Regions from separate parts of the Iodobacter arcticus genome, predicted to be linked through region 2. Evidence: predicted binding sites of a transcription regulator. Region 2 holds the regulator's gene; each other region holds the start of a gene.
The links. The regulator sigma-54, encoded in region 2, starts transcription at its own class of promoters, with help from an activator protein. The targets are predictions, from matches to a motif close to CTGGCACGCTTCATGCTT.
Positions count from the first base shown of each region.

Region 1: the regulator sigma-54 is predicted to act here: its motif matches at 4,882-4,899, upstream of ACFQNF_RS09310 (flagellar hook-length control protein FliK).
Region 3: the regulator sigma-54 is predicted to act here: its motif matches at 4,337-4,354, upstream of ACFQNF_RS03305 (pilin).

Region 1 is NZ_JBHTBQ010000014.1:272,004-279,042, forward strand. Features, by position in the region: gene flhF (flagellar biosynthesis protein FlhF) at 1-1,187, opposite strand, end outside; gene flhA (flagellar biosynthesis protein FlhA) at 1,368-3,455, opposite strand; gene flhB (flagellar biosynthesis protein FlhB) at 3,598-4,734, opposite strand; gene ACFQNF_RS09310 (flagellar hook-length control protein FliK) at 4,933-6,063, shown strand; gene ACFQNF_RS09315 (flagellar basal body-associated FliL family protein) at 6,249-6,785, shown strand; gene fliM (flagellar motor switch protein FliM) at 6,944-7,039, shown strand, end outside.
Region 2 is NZ_JBHTBQ010000019.1:125,170-132,208, forward strand. Features, by position in the region: gene ACFQNF_RS11795 (hypothetical protein) at 1-201, shown strand, start outside; gene ACFQNF_RS11800 (KpsF/GutQ family sugar-phosphate isomerase) at 198-1,169, shown strand; gene ACFQNF_RS11805 (KdsC family phosphatase) at 1,276-1,791, shown strand; gene lptC (LPS export ABC transporter periplasmic protein LptC) at 1,797-2,369, shown strand; gene lptA (lipopolysaccharide transport periplasmic protein LptA) at 2,347-2,850, shown strand; gene lptB (LPS export ABC transporter ATP-binding protein) at 2,847-3,572, shown strand; gene ACFQNF_RS11825 (RNA polymerase factor sigma-54) at 3,573-4,946, shown strand; gene hpf (ribosome hibernation-promoting factor, HPF/YfiA family) at 4,971-5,297, shown strand; gene ptsN (PTS IIA-like nitrogen regulatory protein PtsN) at 5,403-5,876, shown strand; gene hprK (HPr(Ser) kinase/phosphatase) at 5,857-6,801, shown strand; gene rapZ (RNase adapter RapZ) at 6,885-7,039, shown strand, end outside.
Region 3 is NZ_JBHTBQ010000006.1:101,648-108,686, forward strand. Features, by position in the region: gene ACFQNF_RS03275 (TIGR01621 family pseudouridine synthase) at 1-404, opposite strand, end outside; gene ACFQNF_RS03280 (EAL domain-containing protein) at 476-2,026, shown strand; gene rlmH (23S rRNA (pseudouridine(1915)-N(3))-methyltransferase RlmH) at 2,023-2,493, shown strand; gene ACFQNF_RS03290 (Maf family protein) at 2,609-3,205, shown strand; tRNA gene ACFQNF_RS03295 (tRNA-Thr) at 3,462-3,537, opposite strand; gene ACFQNF_RS03300 (pilin) at 3,725-4,141, shown strand; gene ACFQNF_RS03305 (pilin) at 4,432-4,869, shown strand; gene ACFQNF_RS03310 (REP-associated tyrosine transposase) at 5,322-5,852, shown strand; gene cysN (sulfate adenylyltransferase subunit CysN) at 6,031-7,039, opposite strand, start outside.

The DNA.
Region 1 (7,039 bases), on a different contig from region 2:
AGCAGCAGGGTGGAAACATTGTCTTCGTCAAACAAGGCCAGTTGCTCGCTGATTCGCTGATCGCGCTGTCCCATGCCGACGGTATCGATCAGTACCAGATGCTTTTCGCTGAGGTCGGCAAGGGTAAATTGCAAATCGGTTTCGTCTTTGACTTCATGTACCGGCACACCGATGATGCGGCCGTAAATACGTAGCTGATCGTGCGCACCAATCCGGTAGCTGTCGGTGGTGAGCAGAGCCACCGAATCTGGTCCGTGTAAGAGCGCACAACGCGCAGCCAGCTTGGCGACGGTGGTGGTTTTACCCACACCGGTTGGGCCGATGAGGGCGTAGATTCCACCGCGGTTGATCAAATCGTCGTCTGTGGTGGCTGCGGCCAGATTATGCGTGAGCGCGGCTTTTACCCAGCGCATGCCTTGATCCAAGCTCATTTGCGCTGGCATTTTTTCAACGAGTTGGCGTGAAAGCGCAGGGCAAAATCCAGCGGATAAAAGCTGGCGTAAGGCTTCGAGCTTTTCAGGCGCATGGCGCGATAATTCACCCCAAGCCATGCCTGCGAGCTGGCTTTCTAGTAAGCCACGCAAGAGGCGGATTTCGCGTGCAATGCCATCCATCGCTGCTTTATCAGCCAGGCTTTGTGTAGGCGCTACTTCATCGTCTTCAAAGCTGAAAGTAGGCAAGGCCTGGGCAGGACGACGCGGTGGTGGCGGCGCAGGCCGTGGTGCTGGGCGGCTAGGTCTGGGCTGCTGATATTCTGGGTTGCTATCGAGCGGTATGGGCGCGGTAGCGGCAGGCTCCGGCTGGCGCGGTGCATGGCGATTGCTGCGCAGGACAACCGGCTCGTCGTGCAGGATATGTTTGGTGCTGGGCTCTTCATCGTCATCATCGGGGATGGCGTAAGAGCGGGCGAGGGCTTTGCTGATTGGCGCAGCAGCTTGCGCGCTTTGTAGCAGCTTTGCGCCATTTTGCGCGCCGCGGGTATTTTGCTGTGGCGCAGGGCGCGGCTGTGCGGCAACGTTTTGGACGTTGGTCAGTGCGGCGACATCGGCGTCTGCCACTGCCATGATCTCTATGCCCCCACCAGACACCTGGCGGTTGGATAAGATAAGCGCATCCGGGCCAAGTTCGTCCCGAACCTGACGCAGCGCGTCACGTGTAGTCGCTCCGTAGAACTTTTTTACGACCATATCCAGTTGCCGTCTGAAAACAAAAGATGATCCTCGTGCAAGCCAATATGTATGAAATATACAGTTTAGCTGCGTGTATTTTAGTATGTTTTGTCAGTTTACTCTTAAGCATACCTAGCTTAATTAGGTAATTATTCTTTAATTTATCTGGACAGCGGTTTTTACCTACCTGATTCGAGTTTAATTGGCCCCTAACATCCCTACAATTCTGATGGTTTTACTATCAGGAATCTCGGTATGCGCAATCACGCGTAAGCCCGGAATAGAGCGGCGTAAAAATCGGCTTAGCATCGGGCGCAGCTGGGCAGGGGCGATCAGCACGGTGCTCAGACCTTGCTGCTCTAATTGCTCAGATAATTCAGAGGCTTGTTTCAATACTCGCTCGGCAAGGCCAGGCTCTAAGCCGCCTTGCGAATTACCAGAGACGGCCGAGAGTAAAATATTTTCAAGTTGTGGCTCAAGTGTCACAACTTGCAATTCGTTTTCGCCAGGGAAGAGCTGATGAACAATCGCTCGCCCTAAAGCGACACGCACGGCAGCGGTTAGCTCGTCGATATTTTGGGTGCGGACAATATGCTCGGCCAGTGTTTCTAGGATGCTGCGCAAGTCGCGAATATGCATCCCTTCTTCAAGTAAATTTTGTAATACTTTCTGTAAAGTGCCGACAGGAATAATTTTGGGAACTAAGTCTTCCAATAGCTTGGGTGCTTCTTTGCCAAAGTGCTCAAGTAATTGCTGGACTTCTTCGCGGCCTAAAAGCTCAGCAGAATGGCTTTGTAAAATATTTGAGATATGGGTGGCCACCACGGTGGAAGCATCCACTACGGTATAGCCAAAGGCTTGCGCCTGATCGCGTAAGCTGCCATCAATCCAAACGGCAGGTAGGCCAAAAGTAGGGTCTTGGGTTGGCGTGCCGGGCAGCTGGCCAATGGCGTTGCCTGGATTAATGGCCAGCCATTGCGCTGCAAAAGCTTCACCCGTGCCGACATCCACTCCTTTGAGTTGGATGCGGTATTGGTTGGGCTTAAGCTCTAAATTATCGCGGATATGCACGGAGGGCACCAAAAAGCCTAGCTCTTGTGCGATTTTTTTACGGATGCCACGAATACGCCGCAGTAATTCACCGTCTTGATTGCGATCGACTAGAGGAATCAGCCGGTAGCCAACTTCTAAGCCGACCGGATCGACGGGCTGGACATCATTCCAGCTGACTTCTTGCAAGGGGGGCGTTGCAGCGGGCGCGCCACCTGGAGCGCCTGCGGGGCCTGCTGCCCCGCCATCTGCAGCGGCGGTTTGCAGTGCTGTTGCGTTGTTACGCTGATCTAGCTGCCAAGCAATCCCACCCAAAATAGCTGACATAAGTAAAAATGCGGTGTGCGGCATACCGGGGATGATACCTAGAATGCCAAGTACCCCAGACGTAATGTAGAGCACCTGTGGTTGTGAAAACATTTGCCCAAGAATCTGCTCGGATAAATCTTCACCATCGCCGACACGTGACACGACAATACCGGCCGCAACCGAAATAATCAGCCCAGGAATCTGCGCAACCAGACCATCACCAATGGTCAGCATGCTGTAGGTTTTACCTGCTTCAGCAAAAGGTAAATCGTGTTGAGCCATACCCACAATTAAGCCGCCGATCAGGTTAATCACCATGATCATGATCCCAGCTACGGCATCGCCGCGTACAAACTTCGAGGCACCATCCATAGAGCCGAAGAAGTTAGATTCTTGCGAGATTTCGGAGCGGCGGCGGCGGGCGTCTTCTTCGCCGATCATGCCCGCGTTTAAATCAGCATCAATCGCCATTTGCTTACCTGGCATGGCATCCAGCGTAAAGCGAGCAGATACTTCGGCAATTCGCCCTGCACCCTTAGTAATCACCACAAAGTTAATAATGGTTAGAATAACGAAACCAATGATACCAACAGCTAAATTATCGCCAATCAGCACGTGGCCAAAGGCTTCAATTACTTTGCCGGCTGCATCTGCGCCATTGTGGCCTTCGGTGAGAATCAGCTTGGTTGATGCAATATTTAAAGAGAGTCGCAGTAGCGTGGTAAATAATAGAACGGTCGGAAAGCTGGAGAATTCGAGTGGTTTACGGGTGTAAAGCGCGACCATCAGCACAATGATGGAAATGGCGATATTAAATGTAAAGAAAAAGTCGAGCGCGAGCGCAGGCAGCGGCAAAACCATCATGCCGAGCACCATTAACACCAGTATTGGACCGGCTAATTTACTGTAATTAAAAGTACGCCACATAGCGCTATAAGCTCTGAATTAGTAATAGATAAACTGTAAGTGCTTATGCAAAAAAGCCCCAGCTGCATTGAGCCTCCTTGCCGTATTACACATACTGCCTGTGTGGGCTCGTCTTGCTGGAAAACTTTTGCATAAGCACTGATTAGGCTTCACCACCGGGGTCTAATTCGCTAGGGACAGGAAGCTCATCGGCCAAGTTTGGCTCATCACCACCATAATTCTGCCAGTGCTTTAACTGATAGATATACGCCAGCACTTCAGCTGCCGCAGTATACAGTGCAGCGGGAATCTCGGCTCCGAGTTCAGCATGATGATAAAGCGCGCGGGCAAATGGCGGGGTACGCACCACAATTACTTTATGCTCTTTGCCTAGCTCAATAATGCGCTCTGCCAGTAAGAAAGCACCTTTGGCTACGACCTTGGGCGCACGCATGGCTTCGGTATATTGCAGCGCCACAGCGTAGTGAGTCGGGTTGGTGACAATTACATTGGCTTTGGGAATCTCGCTCATCATGCGCTTTCTGGCGGCTTCGTGTTGTAACTGGCGAATCTTACCTTTTACTTCCGCCGAGCCTTCGGCATCTTTCCCTTCCTGCTTGACTTCTTCCTTGGTCATGCGCAGGCCTTTGTAATAATCCCAAAGCTGATAGGGCGCATCAATCGCGGCTAAAAGAGCGAGTGAGCTAATGACGAGTAATAAAGTGTGTTGCACCATATCCCACATAAAGGGCAGGCCTATCTCCAGCGGCATGGTAATCAGCTGTAAAAACTCTTCTCTTTCGCTCCAGAGCACCCAGGCGGCCACACCACCAATTAAGCTTGATTTAAGAATGGTTTTAACCATGTTTACCACGCTCTTAAGCGTAAACATACGGCCAATGCCACTGATGGGATTCATGCGGGAGAAATTGGGCGCTAAAGCATCAAAGGTAAACAGCCAGCCTCCGACTAAAACAGGCGTAATAATTGCGATAAGTGCGCAGGGCAGAATAATCGGCAGGCAGGCCATCAGCGCTTTATGGCTTGAGCTCATAAAGTGCAGCAGCATTTGATTGGGGTCGGCGATGGTGGCGCGGTTAAAAGTAAGTTCGGTGACAAAAATGGTTTTTAAAGTTTGCAGCAGCTCAGGCCCAAGCTTGATCAGGGCGACTACGCCAACCATTAAAATTGAAAAAGTGGCTAATTCTTGCGAGCGTGGAATTTGCCCTTTACCTCGCGCCTCCTCAAGGCGCTTGCCAGAGGCGGGCTCCGTGCGTTCTGCATCTGAATCTTCAGCCATTATTTCTCCTTAAAACACGATAGCCCCATGCCATTCTAAAACGAGCATCAATAAGGACTGAAACAAAAGCTCTGGGGTCTTCTGGGCGTGCTTTCCCGCTTACGGGGATAAGACATTTGCTGAGTTTATCATAGCCATTTATCAGGGCTGGCACTGCAATTGCTTATGTTATGTTTACATTTATTGAGGAGCCTGGTCATGGCGAGCAATCTCACTGTTACAGCCAGTGCGCAAACGAGTCGTTCAACAGATTTACGTTCCTCAGTTTCAATGGGGGCAGAAACGGCTCAGCCGTTTGCCAAAGTGCTGGAGCGCGAAGTCAATACCCGCCAGGAAGGGCAGTCTGCCGAGTCAGGTGAGAAAAAACCATCAGAGCCCGCAGAAGGCAGCGCGAATAGCGAAGAAAAACAAGCCGTTGCTGCCAGTGTGCAAGCTGTTCAGCCTTGGCTGGCGATGTTGCAAGCGCAGGCCATCTCTCAAACAGCGCCTGTAATTGCCGATGTGCAAAATGAAGTGAGCGTTGAAGACAGCGTGCTGGATCTGAGTAAGCTGGGTCAAGGCTTGCTAGGCGAAGGTAATGCTAAAGACGCTAAGGATTTTAGCGCTTTAGAAGACGCTGATTTTAATCCGGCAAGTTTGCTCGGTGGTGGAGTCGATGCGGCAAAATTTGCCTTGCTACGGCAAAAATCGGCCAGCGGTGCTGAGGGGTTTACTGCACCGGTAGATGAGTTTTCTGCTTTATTGGCAAGCTCTAAAGATCAGGCTTTGCTGCCTAAAATAGATGCCGCGCCGCAAATGACGCTACGTACGCCTGTGCTGGAAGCCAAGCCTGCTGCGCCTCAACACACGGTGGCAGAGCCTGTGGGTAGCGCTCGCTGGGGCGATGCTGTGGCACAGCGTGTTTCGATGATGCTGCAAGATCAGCATCAGCAAATTGATATGCAGCTCAACCCTCCGCATTTGGGTCCGATGGAAGTGCGTCTGACTATGTCGGGCGAGCAGGCCAGCGTGGTATTTAGCTCGCAGCACGCTTCCGTACGCGAAGCATTGGCGGCTGCAACGCCCAGATTAACGATGTTGCTGGCTGACCAAGGCATTCAGTTAAGCAATGTGCAAGTGGCGTCTGATTCTTTGAACCAACATACTCAGCAACAAGCCCAGCAGCAGGCTCAGCAACAAGCAAGCAGTCAGCAAATGGATCAGCAGCGCCAATCCAGATCACAGCAGTTTATGGGAGATCTTAATGGTGCTTATGCTGATGGTCAGCCTAGGGTGATGACAGACATTGCCTTGCCTGTGGCAAGAAGTGGTTTAAATCTTTATGTTTGATCAAAGCCAATCTTGTTGCTTTACCACAAGACTCGCAGCTTACTACCTGTTTGTTAATGCTTTTTAAGCTATAATCAGCTCAATTATTTCCAAGGCCCGCGCCCCTCGCTCTTTGTTTGGGGCGCTTTGTTCTGGTCTAAACACTTCTTTTTTATTAAATATTTCAATCCATTCAAGGTGATGTGATGTCAGATGCCAAAGTGGAAGCAGCGCCTAAAGCGAAGAAAAATATTCTTTTGTTCGCAGTCATCGGGCTATTAGTTGTTTTGTTAATCATTGTTGGTGGTGTTGCAGCCTTTTTATTAACGAAAAGTAGTGATCCTGCTGCCGATGAAGTGGCTGCAGAGGCTACGGCACAAGACGATGTAAAAAAGAAAAAGAAAGATAAGAAAAAGAAAGAAGAGCATCCTGCTGTGTATGAGAAATTGCCGCAATTTACAGTTAACTTGTCTTCGGATGAGGGCGATGGAATCCTGCAGACTGATATTTCAGTTGAGCTGGGTGATCCGCTAGTGGCAGAAAAAATCAAAGCGCAAATGCCAAAAATTCAGGCCCAAGTAAATAAATTATTGCGTTCTAAAACAATTGCAGAAGTAAAGGCAGTTGATGGAACAGATAAGCTTGCAAAAGAAATCCGCGAGCTGATGAATAAGATTTTGCACGCTGAATCTGAAGATGAAGGCGTTGTTTCAGTGAACTTTACAACGTTTATTGTTCAGTAAGCTGCGTCATAAAACGTGTTTGGCGTATTGATTACGCCTTAATTGTAATGAGTTTAATAAGCTGTAAAAAGACGCTTTGCTGCCGTGGCAGGCACTAAGGCGTCTTGCTTGCAGTTATATATTTAATAACGGGTAAGTGTTTATCCGGACTAAGGATTATGGCAGACGATATCCTTTCTCAGGAAGAGGTCGACGCGCTACTGCGCGGTGTGACTGGTGAAGAAGATTCTTCCGACGAAGAGGTCGATGCTTCT
Region 2 (7,039 bases):
GTGGAGGGTTACATCCTAGCGTTTTTTTCATTTCAGGTACTATCTTTTACCCTTGCAGCCGATCCGTTTTTAGTCTGGCAGGCTGCTGGCAACAAGCCGTTGAAGGCTGTATTTGCAAGATCATTGATCCTGATTGGCATATTGACAGCAGACGCAGGTGGCGGGACAGGGCCTGCTTCTCTTATACTTTCGCGCATATGAAAAATGCTGAATTTATCCTCGAGTGCGCTCGTCGCGTGCTACGGGTTGAGGCTGATGCTGTTTTCGCGCTGGCCGAGCGAATGAATGATCAGTTTGTTAAAGCGTGCGAGCTGATTCTTTCCTGCCAGGGGCGGGTGATCGTGATCGGGATTGGCAAGTCGGGGCATATTGCTAAAAAAATAGCAGCCACGATGGCCAGCACTGGTACTCCTGCTTTTTTTGTTCACCCTTCCGAAGCCGCACATGGTGATTTAGGAATGATCACCCGCAGTGATGTGGTGCTGGCCTTGTCTAATTCGGGTGAAAGCGATGAAGTGATTGCCTTGCTGCCAAGCCTAAAACGTTTAGGTCTTCCTTTGATTGCCATGACGGGCAATGCTGAATCTACTTTAAGTAAACAATCGACCGTGCATCTTGATTCGGGTGTGGCGCAAGAAGCCTGCCCGCTGAATCTGGCGCCTACCGCAAGTACTACGGCGGCACTTGCTTTGGGCGATGCACTGGCTGTGGCCCTGCTGGAAGCGCGCGGCTTTCAGGCTGAAGACTTTGCCTTATCGCATCCGGGCGGCAGCTTAGGCCGGCGCTTATTGGTGCTCGTGCGCGATTTAATGCATACCGGTGATGCTTTGCCTGTAGTGCAGCACGATGTTTTATTGCGCGATGCGCTGCTGGAAATCAGCAAGAAAGGCATGGGCATGACAGCGGTGGTGGATGCTGCAGGTAAATTGATGGGCATCTTTACCGATGGCGATTTGCGCCGCGCACTGGATCAGGGCGTCGATGTACGTGATACTTCGGTTTCCAGCGTAATGACCTTAGCCCCTGCCACGATTGAGGCGGATAAATTAGCCGCCGAGGCCGTCCAGCAAATGGATGCACGCCGTGTGAATGGTTTATTGGTGCTGGATGCGGGTGTGCTGGTTGGGGCGATCAATATGCACGACCTGCTGCGGGCACGAGTGGTTTAAAATGCACATAGATAGTGCGGAGCAGGCTTGTGTGGGATTGCAGCCGCCTGTTATTCCCGTTTTAAAAAGTGCCAAAAGCAGCTAAATGACAAATAGGAAAATAGTAATGACTGATATGGCAAAAGCGGTGCGCTTAATGATTTTTGACGTTGATGGTGTGATGACCGATGGCAGCTTGTATTACAGCGATGCGGGTGAAGAGCTAAAAGCGTTTAACTCGCTGGATGGTCACGGGCTAAAAATGTTACGCGCCAGCGGTGTGAAATTAGCCATTATTACCGGTCGTACTTCTTTGCTGGTTGAGAAACGTGCCAAAGATTTGGGGGTGGATTTTCTTTATCAGGGCGCTCACGATAAGCGGGCAAGCTATGAAGATTTACTGCTAGCCGCTGGAGTCGGCCAAGATGCCTGTGGTTTTATGGGCGACGATGTGATTGATCTTCCGGTGATGCGCAGAGTCGCTTTTGCGGTAGCGGTGCCTGATTCCCCGGAGTTAGTGCGTAAACATGCTCACTATATTACGGGCAGCTCGGGTGGGCGGGGGGCTGTGCGTGAAGTATGCGAATACCTGATGCAAGCACAAGGCACGTTTGATGCCGCTATGGCGCCTTACCTCGCCTGATGGCAGTGCCGGGGACTACTCGCCTGCTACCGTTGGCCCTTGTTGTTTTGTTGGGTAGCCTGACTTGGCTGCTCGATAGGGCGGCAAGTTTACCTGGCTCTGCGGTTGCAATTAATGCAAATCAGCCCGATATGTTAGTAGATAAAGCCACTGCGGTGCGCTTTGGTGAAGATGGACGCCCCTTATCTTTACTCACCGCCACCCATGTTTCTCATTTGCCTGCTGGCGATATCACCTGGTTGGAAAACCCACATTTACGCTATACCGCCCCCGATCAGCCCCGCTTAGAAGTCACTGGCGAGCGTGCTAAATCAATCAAACAGGGGAGTGAAGTCTGGTTTCCCGGCGTGGTTAAAATGGTTAGATCGGCCAGTGCTACGCAAGCAGAGTTAACGATTAATGGGCGTGATATGCGCGTTTTACCGCAGGAAGGACTTGCCAGCTCAGAAGCGCCGGCAATCGCAGTGATGGGCACGTATGTTATTGAATCAGTCGGTTTTATTGCTGATTCCAAGGCTGAAACGCTAGAACTTAAATCTAAAGTCAGGATGAGCTATGAGCCGATTCGCACCCGTTAAAGTTGTTTTACTCATGCTGTTGGCAAGCTCTGCATATGCAGAAAAAGCAGACCGGGAAAAACAGATCAATATTGTTGCTGCAAATTGTGTGATGAATCAAAAAACGCAGGCCAGCGTCTGTACCAAAGATGTGGTGCTGACCCAAGGCACACTCAGCATTCGGGCTGATAAGCTGACGGTACGTCAGGATGAGGCGGGCAATCAGTATGTTGCTGGCAATGGCGGGCCGGTTCGCTTTCGGCAGAAAATGGATGGCGGCAATGATTGGGTGGATGCCGAAGCGCAGCGCTTTGATTATGACGGGCGCACTGGCATTCTTAAGTTGATTGATAAGGCATGGGTGAAACGTGGGGAAGATCAAATTCATAGCGATTTGATTACTTACGATTTAAACAATGAAGCTTATCAAGCGCAAAGCAAACCAGAGAGCGGCGGGCGCGTCAATATCGTGATTACACCGAAAAAGGCACCTGCACCATGAGTAGTTCTTTACGAGCGGAGCAGCTAGAAAAACGTTACGGAAAAAGAACCGTGGTGCGTGATGTCACCATGGAAATTTCGAGTGGTGAAGTGGTGGGTTTACTTGGCCCAAATGGCGCGGGTAAAACCACCAGCTTTTATATGATTGTGGGTTTAGTCGGTATGAATGGCGGGCGTATTACGCTGGATGGCGAGGATATCGGTCATTTACCCATTCATCAGCGGGCGCGGCGAGGTTTAGGCTACTTGCCACAAGAAGCGTCTATCTTTCGTAAAATGACAGTGGCACAAAATATCACTGCAGTGCTTGAATTGCATTGTAAAAATCGCGATGAAATAAACGCCCGGCTTGATGAGCTGCTGCACGATTTGCACATTGATCATTTGCGTGATGCAGGTGCAATGGGCTTATCGGGGGGCGAGCGCCGCCGGGTAGAAATTGCCCGTGCCTTGGCCGCCAGCCCGCGTTTTATCTTGCTGGATGAGCCATTTGCAGGGGTAGACCCGATTGCTGTGATGGATATTCAACGTATTATTGGTTTTTTAAAGCAACGTGGAATCGGTGTCTTGATCACTGATCATAATGTGCGTGAAACCCTTGGTATTTGCGATCGTGCCTACATCATCTCCGAAGGTGCAGTGATGGCGTCTGGCGCTCCGAAAGATATTGTAGAAAACGAAAGTGTGCGTCGGGTCTATCTCGGTGAACATTTCCGCATGTAAATGAAACAAACCCTGCAGCTGCGGTTATCCCAGCAACTTAATCTTACTCCTCAGTTGCAGCAGGCTATCAAGCTGCTGCAGCTTTCCACCCTTGAGTTTCAACAAGAGCTTGAACAGTATCTGAGCGAAAACCCGCTATTGGAGCGTGGCGAAGAAGCCGCCGCTGGTGAGGCAGAGCAAGCAGAGCCGCAGTGGGAAATGGGTGAAGACGACGGTTTACGCTGGGAAGGCACAAGCCACGGCAGCTCGGATGATGATGATGATTTTGATCCGGCCAGCAATATCGCCCGCGATTTAGATTTACGCGAATACTTGCTGCAACAAGCAGGTTTGCTGCCTTTGTCGCATCGGGATAAGTCCTTGTTATTGATGCTGATTGAGGCATTGGATGAGGATGGGTTTCTTTCTCAGTCCTTAGAAGATGTCTTTTCTCAGCTGCCAGAGGAACTAATCCAAGATTATGAACTCGAACCTGATGACTTAAGAATTGCTTTAATTCGCTTACAGCACTTAGAGCCTTTGGGAATTGGAGCAAGAGATACCGCTGATTGTTTATGCTTACAATTGCGCCAGAAGCCAGCGAGCGCTGCCCGTGATTTAGCCTTGCAGATTGCCGAAAATTCACTCGATTTATTAGCTGGGCGGGACTACACTAGGCTTAAACGGGCTTTTAAATGCGAGGATGCTGAGTTAAAAGCAGCGCAGGAATTAATTGTAAGTTTAAACCCTAGGCCGAGTGCACAATGGTCTGTAGCATCGCCCCGATATGTAAGCCCCGATGTCGTTGTGCAAAAAGTACGCGGTGTTTGGCGGGTGAGATTACACGATGCTTCGATGCCTAAATTGCGCGTGAATCGTCTTTATGCAGATATCTTACAAAAAGGCGATGGCGGCCATTTAGCCCGTGAGTTACAAGAAGCACGTTGGTTAGTAAAAAGTGTGCAGCAGCGATTTGATACCATTTTGCGAGTAGCCACCGCGATTGTAGAACGGCAGCGCGCATTTTTTGAACACGGTGAAGTGGCGATGCGCCCGCTGGTGCTCAGAGATATCGCCGAAGAACTAGATTTACATGAGTCGACTATTTCTAGGGTAACCACGCAAAAATATATGCTTACGCCGCGTGGCCTATATGAATTTAAGTTTTTCTTCGGTAGCCATGTTGATACGGATGCCGGAGGGGAGTGTTCTGCTACAGCGATCAAAGCATTGATCAAGCAGATGGTGCAGCAAGAAGATAAGAAAAAACCTTTAAGTGATAGCGTATTGGCAGAAGCATTATCCGCTCAAGGTATTGTGGTAGCCCGGCGCACCGTTGCCAAATACCGTGAAGCGTTGCAGATTTACCCAGTAAGTCAGCGCAAAAGTTTGTAAGGCCCCAACGGAAGGAGTAACCCTATGAATTTGAATATCAGTGGCCATCATCTTGAAGTGACCCCATCTATCCGTGAGTACGTAAACAGTAAGATGGAACGAGTCATTCGACACTTTGACAATGTAATTGACGTTAATGTCATCCTATCCGTGGAGAAACTGCAACATCAGGTTGAAGCAACCGTTCACGTTCGCGGCCGCGATATCCACGTCGAAGCGACGGATGAAAATATGTATGCAGCCATTGACTTGCTGGCCGATAAGCTAGACCGCCAAGTTGTGAAGCACAAAGAAAAATCAATGGATCACCGTAACGAATCCATTAAGCAGCACCAGCCTACCGCTGAATAAAGCGACTTTTCTCACCTTAGCGGGAACCGGAATACTCAGGTTCCCGTTTTTGTTTTTAAACGACGGCGCTACAATGGGTGTCGTCCCTGTTTTGGTCTGTCTACAATGAGCTTGATCGCCCAAATTTTGCCTAGCGGAAATGTCTTCCTTGACATGGAAGTCGGCAGCAAAAAACGTATTTTTGAACAAGTTGGTATTTTGTTTGAAAATAGCCACGGTATTGCCCGTAGTGTTATTTTTGATAGTCTGTTTGCCCGGGAAAAGCTTGGTTCCACGGGGCTTGGGCAAGGGGTTGCCATCCCTCATGGCCGGATTAAAGGTTTGAAAGAAGCCACAGGTGCATTTGTGCGCCTTAATGAGCCTATCCCTTATGACGCGCCTGATGGCAAGCCGGTTTCCTTGGTATTTGTGTTGCTGGTGCCTGCTCACGCTACCGATTTACATCTGCAAATTTTGTCCGAACTGGCTCAGCTTTTCTCAGATAAAGTATTGCGCGAGAGTCTGCTGGCGGCCACTGAACCCGGCCAAATCTGGAAGCTAATCAGTACTTGGGAGCCTTATGCCACAGATTTCAGTTAGACAGCTTTTTATCGATAACGCCGAGAAGCTGCGACTGACGTGGGTAGCAGGGCAATCGGGTGCGAATAATCTGCTATCTAATGATGCATCTGAGCAAAAGCCAACACTCTCTTTAGTCGGCCACCTGAATTTTATCCACCCCAACCGCATTCAGGTGCTTGGGGTGGCAGAAACGGTTTATCTGCTGCAGCTTAGCCCCGAGGCGCAAAGAGAATCCTTGGCGCGGCTTTTCTCTAATGAAATGGCGGCAGTGATTGTAGCCAATGGTCAGATTGTGGGCGACTGCCTGCGCGAAGCCTCTGAGCGTTTTCATGTACCGCTGCTCACCTCCCCCGAGCAATCCCCCTATTTGATGGATGTACTACGCTATTACCTCTCGAAGGCATTGGCGGTTTCTACGCATCTGCACGGGGTGTTTCTGGATGTGCTGGAAGTGGGCGTTTTGCTGACTGGCGAATCGTCGATGGGTAAGAGCGAGCTGGCGTTGGAGCTAATCTCACGCGGCCACGGCCTTGTGGCAGACGATGTGGTTGAGGTCTATCGCACCAATCCGGAAACGCTGGAAGGGCGATGCCCGCCGATGTTGCGTGATTTTCTCGAAGTGCGCGGAATTGGCGTATTGAATATCCGCACTATTTTCGGTGAAACTGCCGTCAGGCCGCGTAAAACACTCAAGCTGATTATGCATCTGGCCAAGGCGGGTGGCGAGAAAGTCGCTCCGATGGATCGATTGCAAATGCAGGCGGCCACGCAAGATATTCTTGGCGTGCCGATTCGCAAGCTGGTGATTCCTGTGGCGGCCGGTCGAAATTTAGCGGTTTTGGTTGAGGCTGCGGTTAGAAATTATATTTTGCAATTACGCGGCATTGATTCCACGCGTGAATTTATTGAAAGACACCAAAAATTTATGGAAATGGGCGAATAAGTCGCTCACCCAATATGCAGGGTGTTTATGCAAGTATCAAAATATAAGCTACACAAAAATATACAAAATAATGGGGATGGGGAGTGAAACAGCAGCAGGTTATTTTATTATCTGGTTTATCAGGGGCGGGTAAAAGCGTTGCACTTAAGTCTTTAGAAGATCTTGGCTATTTTTGCATCGATAATTTGCCTGCGCCTTTGCTGCCACAAACCGCGGCATTACTGGATGAAGATGGCTA
Region 3 (7,039 bases), on a different contig from region 2:
TGCCCGTAAAGCATATCTCCATAGCTAAAGAATTGCGTGGCTGCTTTTAACTCGCCATCACGACTTAATCGCCAAGAGCCTCCCCTACCTTTTTCCATTGCACCTTTGATCCAACCTTGTTTTTTGGATGGCTTTTTGTCAGAGATGGCTAGGTAATATTTATTAATACGATGCTCGGCAAAGGCGGCTCCAAAGTAGCTGGCCGCTTCAGCACTTTTGGCAAAAAGCAGTAAACCAGAGGTGAGTTTATCGAGTCGATGCACTGGCCAAAGTGGCATTCCGCCTAGCGCTTGGCGTAATACCTCAACAAAGCCCAACTCACCCTCTTCTTTATGAAAAGATAAGCCAGCGGGCTTAATCGCCACTAAAAAGTCAGGGTGGTCATAAACAACAAAGTTACTCATATATAAGCATATTCTAATTTAGTGTAAGGTTGTTGAGATAGCAAATTAATATAGGGCGTAAGCATAAATATATGCTTAAAAAGAAACTATTCTGGCAAGCTATTCTAATCTCGATTCTTGCCTGTGTGGCAGCCACTTTATTTGCAGGTTGGCTGGCTAGAGAGCAGGCCAAGGAAGAGCTGCAGGGCTATCTTCATGATATTGCCGAGCAGGCAATGCTGCGTAGTGATCGTGCTTATACGGTGAGTGGGCATTTTCTTGAGCAGTTAGATAAATCGGATTTTAATGACTGTAGTGAGGCTCATCAGCAGCGCCTGAGTAATATTACGTTCAGTGAGCTATTTGTACGTGGCGTGATCTATGCGCCGGGTGGCGTAGTGAAATGTTCGGCATCAAGCCGATCAAATTACCCTTTGCCCCCACCAGACCAACAAACTATGTTGGGCCGCTCTTTGTGGTTTGAGTTTAAAGGAGATTTACCCAAGCCCTCTATTCTGTATGGTAAAGGGCCACATTATGCCGTGATTGATTCGCAGTATTTAGTTGATATCTTGCCGGTTAAAAAGCGAGGGCTATATATTGAAGTGGATCGTAATCAAAGGCGTTTGGCCAGTACCAAGAATGTGAAGCCTAAGCCAGACACAACGTGGTTGCAGCAGACGAGTGTAAGCCGAACAAATCCAAACTATAAAATTACTGCTTCCTTGCCCCCAAAAGAGTTGCAACGTGCTTGGCAAGATTACTTTGAAGACTTGTTACCGCTATGCAGCGTGGTTTGTATTATATTGATCGGCATTATTATCTGGTTTACTCGGCGTAGTTTTACCATGGGGCTGGAGATCATCGAAGGCCTGCGATTAGGCGAGTTTGTTGTGTACTATCAGCCGATGATTCTGCTGGCAAACGGAGAGGTGGGCTGTGCTGAAGCGCTACTGCGCTGGCAGCGGCAAAATGGCTCCAGAATCAGCCCGGATCTTTTTATTGGCTATGCCGAAGAAAACGGCCAAATCAGTCTGTTGACGCGATTTGTACTGGAAAAAGTAGCCACTGATTTAGCGCTACTTGCTAACACTGATGTTTCTATCTCTGTGAATTTAGCGGGTGCAGATTTAGCCTCGCCGCTATTTGTAGAAAACCTTGCTGCACTTTGCAAAAAACACCAGCTTGCCCCGAGCCGCATCGAATTAGAAATCACTGAGCGTAGCCTTGTGCTAGGGCAGGGCGAGATTGAGGTGATTACCCGCTTGCGGCAAGCGGGCCATATTATTTTGATTGATGATTTTGGCACGGGGTATTCCAACCTTAGCTATTTACATACTTTGCCGGTGGATATACTAAAAATCGATAAAAGCTTTGTGCAAGCACTAGGTAGTGGTGCTGCCACGCATCATGTGGCATTGCATATCGTACAAATGGCTACTGCACTGGGTTTGAGCGTGGTGGCAGAAGGAATCGAAACCGCCGAGCAGGCAGAAACGCTGAAAGAAATGGGTGTTGAATGGGGCCAAGGCTGGCTGTATGCCAAGGCGATGCCCTTTGAAGAGCTCAGGCAATTTTTGCAGACCCCTACCCCAGCAACACTTAAACCGCTAAGCTCCGATCCTTTGCCTGATGCCGTATGAAACTGACTTTAATTGCTGTTGGGCACAAGATGCCGGATTGGATTGACTCTGGATACAAAGAGTTTTCTAAGCGTATGCCGCGCGATTTTCCACTTCAATTACTCGAGCTAAAGCCCGATAAGCGTGGCAGCGGCAAAACCGCGCAGCAAGTGATGGCGGACGAAGCTGAGCGCATTCTCGCCGCCATCCCGCAAGATGCCCGGGTATTGGCTTTGGATGAGCATGGAGCTAACTGGACCACCATGCAGCTCGCCGAAAAAATGAAGACTTGGCAAATTGATGGTCGGGAAACGGTATTTATTATCGGTGGCACCGATGGCCTAGACCCAAGTGTAAAAAAACGCGCCGATCAACTATTGCAACTCTCAGCCATGACCCTGCCGCATGGCATGGTCAGAGTGCTATTGGCCGAACAGCTTTATCGGGCGGTATCGATCATCAATAACCACCCTTATCATCGCGAGTAATGATGTTGTGGTGTTGTAGGGCGGGTTATAACCCGCCATTTTTTAATGCGGCTCATCATTTCATTGCAATATTATTCATAACGCGGGTTTCATCCGCCCTACTCGTCATATACCCATGCTAAAACCTCAACTCTATCTTGCCTCCGGCAGCCCGCGCCGCCAGGAGCTGCTGGCGCAAATTGGCGTTCATTTTGAACGTATCACTGCCCCCATCGACGAAACCCCCTTCCTAAATGAAACCGCCAAGGATTATGTGCTGCGTCTGGCGAAGGCTAAGGCAGAATCAGGCTGGCAAGCCATGCTGGCACAGGGCAAACAGCCCCTGCCCGTTTTAGCCGCAGATACCACGGTGGTGCTGGATGGACAAATTTTAGGTAAACCGCTAGATGCGAATGATGCAATCGCCACACTGGAGCAGTTATCTGGTCGTAGCCACGAAGTGCTTACCAGTCTGGGTTTACGCACCAATACCGGCATAGAAATCATACTATCGCTTAGTACCGTTACCTTTATGCCACTTAGCTCCGCGCAAATCGCAGCCTATGTTGCCAGCGGCGAGCCTATGGATAAGGCCGGTAGCTATGGCATACAAGGCAGGGCTGGACTGTTTATTTCTGATTTGCAAGGCAGCTTCAGCGGCGTAATGGGCTTGCCCCTGCACGATACTGCCACCCTGCTTGCCCGCCACGGCTTGGGGTTTTTAGCAGGCTAATTACGTTTGTGTACAGAAGCTAGAAATAATACCTAGGGTGTTGTGTTTACAGGTTTTATTGATTCTGTACGGACTAAATGGTCTACCTGATGTCAAAAATGGGCGCTACCTGACCATTTATGTCACATTGTGTTTAGAGCCAGTAATAAAAAAGACCCCTCGGGGTCTTTTTTTATGAGAAAAATAATTTTTATGAGTTAAGAGTTAAATAAATATAAGTTTTCGCCTACTAAATAGCTTAAGGCGCTGATTCTATTGGTGCCGTTGAGGTGAATCGAACACCCGACCTACTGATTACGAATCAGTTGCTCTACCAACTGAGCTACAACGGCAAGACTCAATAAAATTATAAGCCACAGCGCCTCACCCTACCGATAAATTCCGCCGTTAATCAGTCAGCGATCAAAAGCTAAGCAAGCAGGCATCGATATTGCACATGTCATAAACAAGCAAAAGACATATTTTGCAGCTTAATGCTCGGGGAAAAAAGCTTTTAAATTAAAGATTTAGGAGCAAGAGATGAAAAACTTACAAAAAGGTTTTACCCTGATCGAACTGATGATTGTGGTCGCCATTATCGGTATCCTAGCCGCCGTTGCGATTCCGTCTTATCAGGACTATACGAAGAAGGCGAAGTTTACTGAAGCGATTCAGGCGACATCTGCTATTAAAACCGCGGTAGAAATTTGTATTCAAGATTTGGGTGATAAAACTAACTGCAATTCTGGTGGCAATGGCATTGCTGCTGTAGCTGATACGGGTTCTGCACGGGTCACAAGCGTTACGGTTGCTGCAGGTACCATTACGGTTGTACCGGTTGTAGCAGGGGGAATTTTGGCAACGGACACCTATATTTTAGTACCTACCGTTTCTACTAAAGGTGTGGAATGGTCTAATTCTACCAGCGGTTGTATTGCTACTCGTGTATGTAAATAAATGGATTAATAGTTCTCTAAGTTATTGTTTATTTAATGTTTTATACGTGGTTTATTTATCTTAAAACTCCCGCATCTTCTAAAAGATGCGGGAGTTTTTTTGGGCCTTCGCAATTTATTTGCGCGGCTGCTGAGTATTTCCTAGCACAGCGGTCATCCATCGGCAGATTTCATTGTATTAGCTTGCATATATCATCTGGCATGCATATTGCTGCTAGCTATGCATGGTAAATGTTTTAGTTAAGCGAAGCGTAGGGTTTCCTTCTAAGACATTTAACGGGAGCGATAAAAATGAAAAACATGCAGAAAGGTTTTACTCTGATCGAATTGATGATCGTTGTAGCTATTATTGGTATTTTGGCTGCTGTAGCGATTCCTTCGTATCAGGACTACACGCTTAAAGCGAAGCTTACAGAAGCGGGAAACCTATCTTCACCGGCTCGGGCTGCTCTTGCTCTAGCCTTTAACGAGGGGACGTTGACCGCCACTACCGCCCAAGCAGATCTTGGGCTTGCAGCAGCAGCTACTATTACCTCGAAATATGTCAAATCGGTAGCTGCTGCTGGCACAGGTGTGGATGCGGGGACTGTTACAGTTGTATTACAGGGATTGAACAATATTGCCCTTGATACAAAGACAATTGTATATACAATGACTTGCGTGAGTGCGGCTCAATGTTCTTGGGCGGTAGGTGGTACTGCTCCACCTAAGTACCTTCCTAAAGCTTAAACCTAGAAAGAAACAGGGGACAAGGCCGTAAGGTGCATGGTTTTGAAAGAAACCGGGGACAGACCACGGTTTTTTCTAGGTTTATCTCCGTTTATGCTTTAAAAATAACCTCACATCCTTACTGGTGTGGGGTTTTTTTCTTGGGCGGTCTGCCACTTGCGGCAGGGGTAACTCTTCTACCTAGGGCTTCGGTGATTTGCTGAACAAATCGGGCGTTACCCAAGGCCGTAAGCCGTATGCTTTTGTAGGGTGTCAATAAGCCAAGGCGCATTGCGCCGTGGCTGCTGCTGATCGATGGCACATCAACCCCGTATCTAACATGGATGCGGGGTTTTGTTTTTTTGGTGAACTTGATGATCACCCAAGGTGCAATGCGCTTCGCTTATTGACACCCTACAAAGGCTTTGTGTCATAAGGTGCGTGGTTTGGTGATTTTGTACTAGATTTAAAAGATGCCTAATTATCGACGCGCTTGGCATCCGGGCGGCACTTATTTTTTTACCGTTAATTTGCTGCAAAGAGCAAATAATGATTTATTGGTGCACCATATTGATTTATTGCGTAATGCGGTGAGGCATGTGCGTTTATCTCATCCCTTTGTGATTCATGCTTGGGTGGTGTTGCCTGAGCATTTGCACTGCATTATTGAGCTGCCCGCTAATGATTATAATTTTGATGTGCGTTGGCGTTTAATCAAAATAGTTTTTTCAAAATCTCTTTCTAAAACTGAATGGCGTTCAGACTCGCGTATTCAGCGTGGTGAACGTGGGATTTGGCAACGTCGTTATTGGGAACATTTAATTCGTGATGAACGAGATTTTATGGCGCATATGGATTATGTGCATATTAATCCGCTTAAGCATGGCTTCGTTAATAAAGTATTGGATTGGCCTTATTCAACATTTCATTTGTTGGTAAAACAAGGCGTATACCCTGCAGATTGGGCAGGAGGGTATGAAGAGCAAATTACCTATAAAGAATAATTTGTTTTTCGGTGTTTAAGGTGTTGATTTGTAGGGCGTCCATAAGCCACAGCGTATTACGCCGTGGCTTTGGTGCAGGTGAATATACCAAGGTCAATGCGCTATCGCTTATTGACACCCTACGAAAGGCCATAAACGTCGTACGCGGAGCTTATTGGCACCCTGCACCCCCCAACCATCACCCCTTAAAAATCTCCCTCACATCCCGCGTGCCCCATTCTGGGAAGTGTTTGCGCACCAGTGTATTTAAATCCACTTCAAAAGCTCGCCATTTGGCCAGTTCATCTTGCTCGTCACTCGCAGAGTGAGCTGCGGCTTGTTCTATCATGCCTGCGCCTGCGGTGGCGTTGCTTAGGCGGTCGATGATGATGAAGCTGCCGGTACCTTTGCAGTCTGCGTAGGTGTCGAAGACGACTGGGGCGTTGAGGATGATGCGGCAGAGGCCGATTTCATTGAGTTTTAGCTCGCTGGCTTCTACATGCTCCATGCTGTTTACATCCACACGGTGGGTGATTTGGGCGATTCGGCCGAAGACGTTTTTGCCGCTGAGTTTAAAGCCGTATTCTTTGCCAACGGTAAGTGGCACTTCGTTCATCCACACTAAATGCGCGTCAAAAGACTGGCCGATTTGTGGAGGGACGTCGCTGGTTTTAACGATCATATCGCCACGGCTGATGTCGATTTCCCGATCTAAGGTCAGCGTAATCGCTTGGCCAGCAAAGGCGGTTGCTAGCTCGCCCTCAAAAGTAACAATCGCTTTTACCTTGGCGGTTTTGCCTGAAGGCAGGGTGATGATTTCGTCGCCAGGGAAGACGCGGCCAGCGGCGATGGTGCCGCAAAAACCACGGAAATCGAGGTTAGGGCGGTTAACGTATTGCACCGGTAGGCGGAAGGATTCGAGGCGGCTATCGCGATTGATTTGCACAGCTTCCAGGTGCTGCATAAAGGTCAGGCCGCTATACCAAGGCGCTTGCTCACTCGGGGTGACCACATTATCGCCGCGCAGTGCAGAAATCGGCACAAATTGAATGTCGGCGATATTGAGGGATTTAGCTAATGTTAGATATTCTGCGCGGATTTCATTAAAGCGCTGTTCGCTAAAGCCGACTAAGTCCATTTTATTAACGGCGATAATCACATGCTTAATGCCCAGCAAGCTGACGATATAGCTGTGGCGGCGGGTCTGG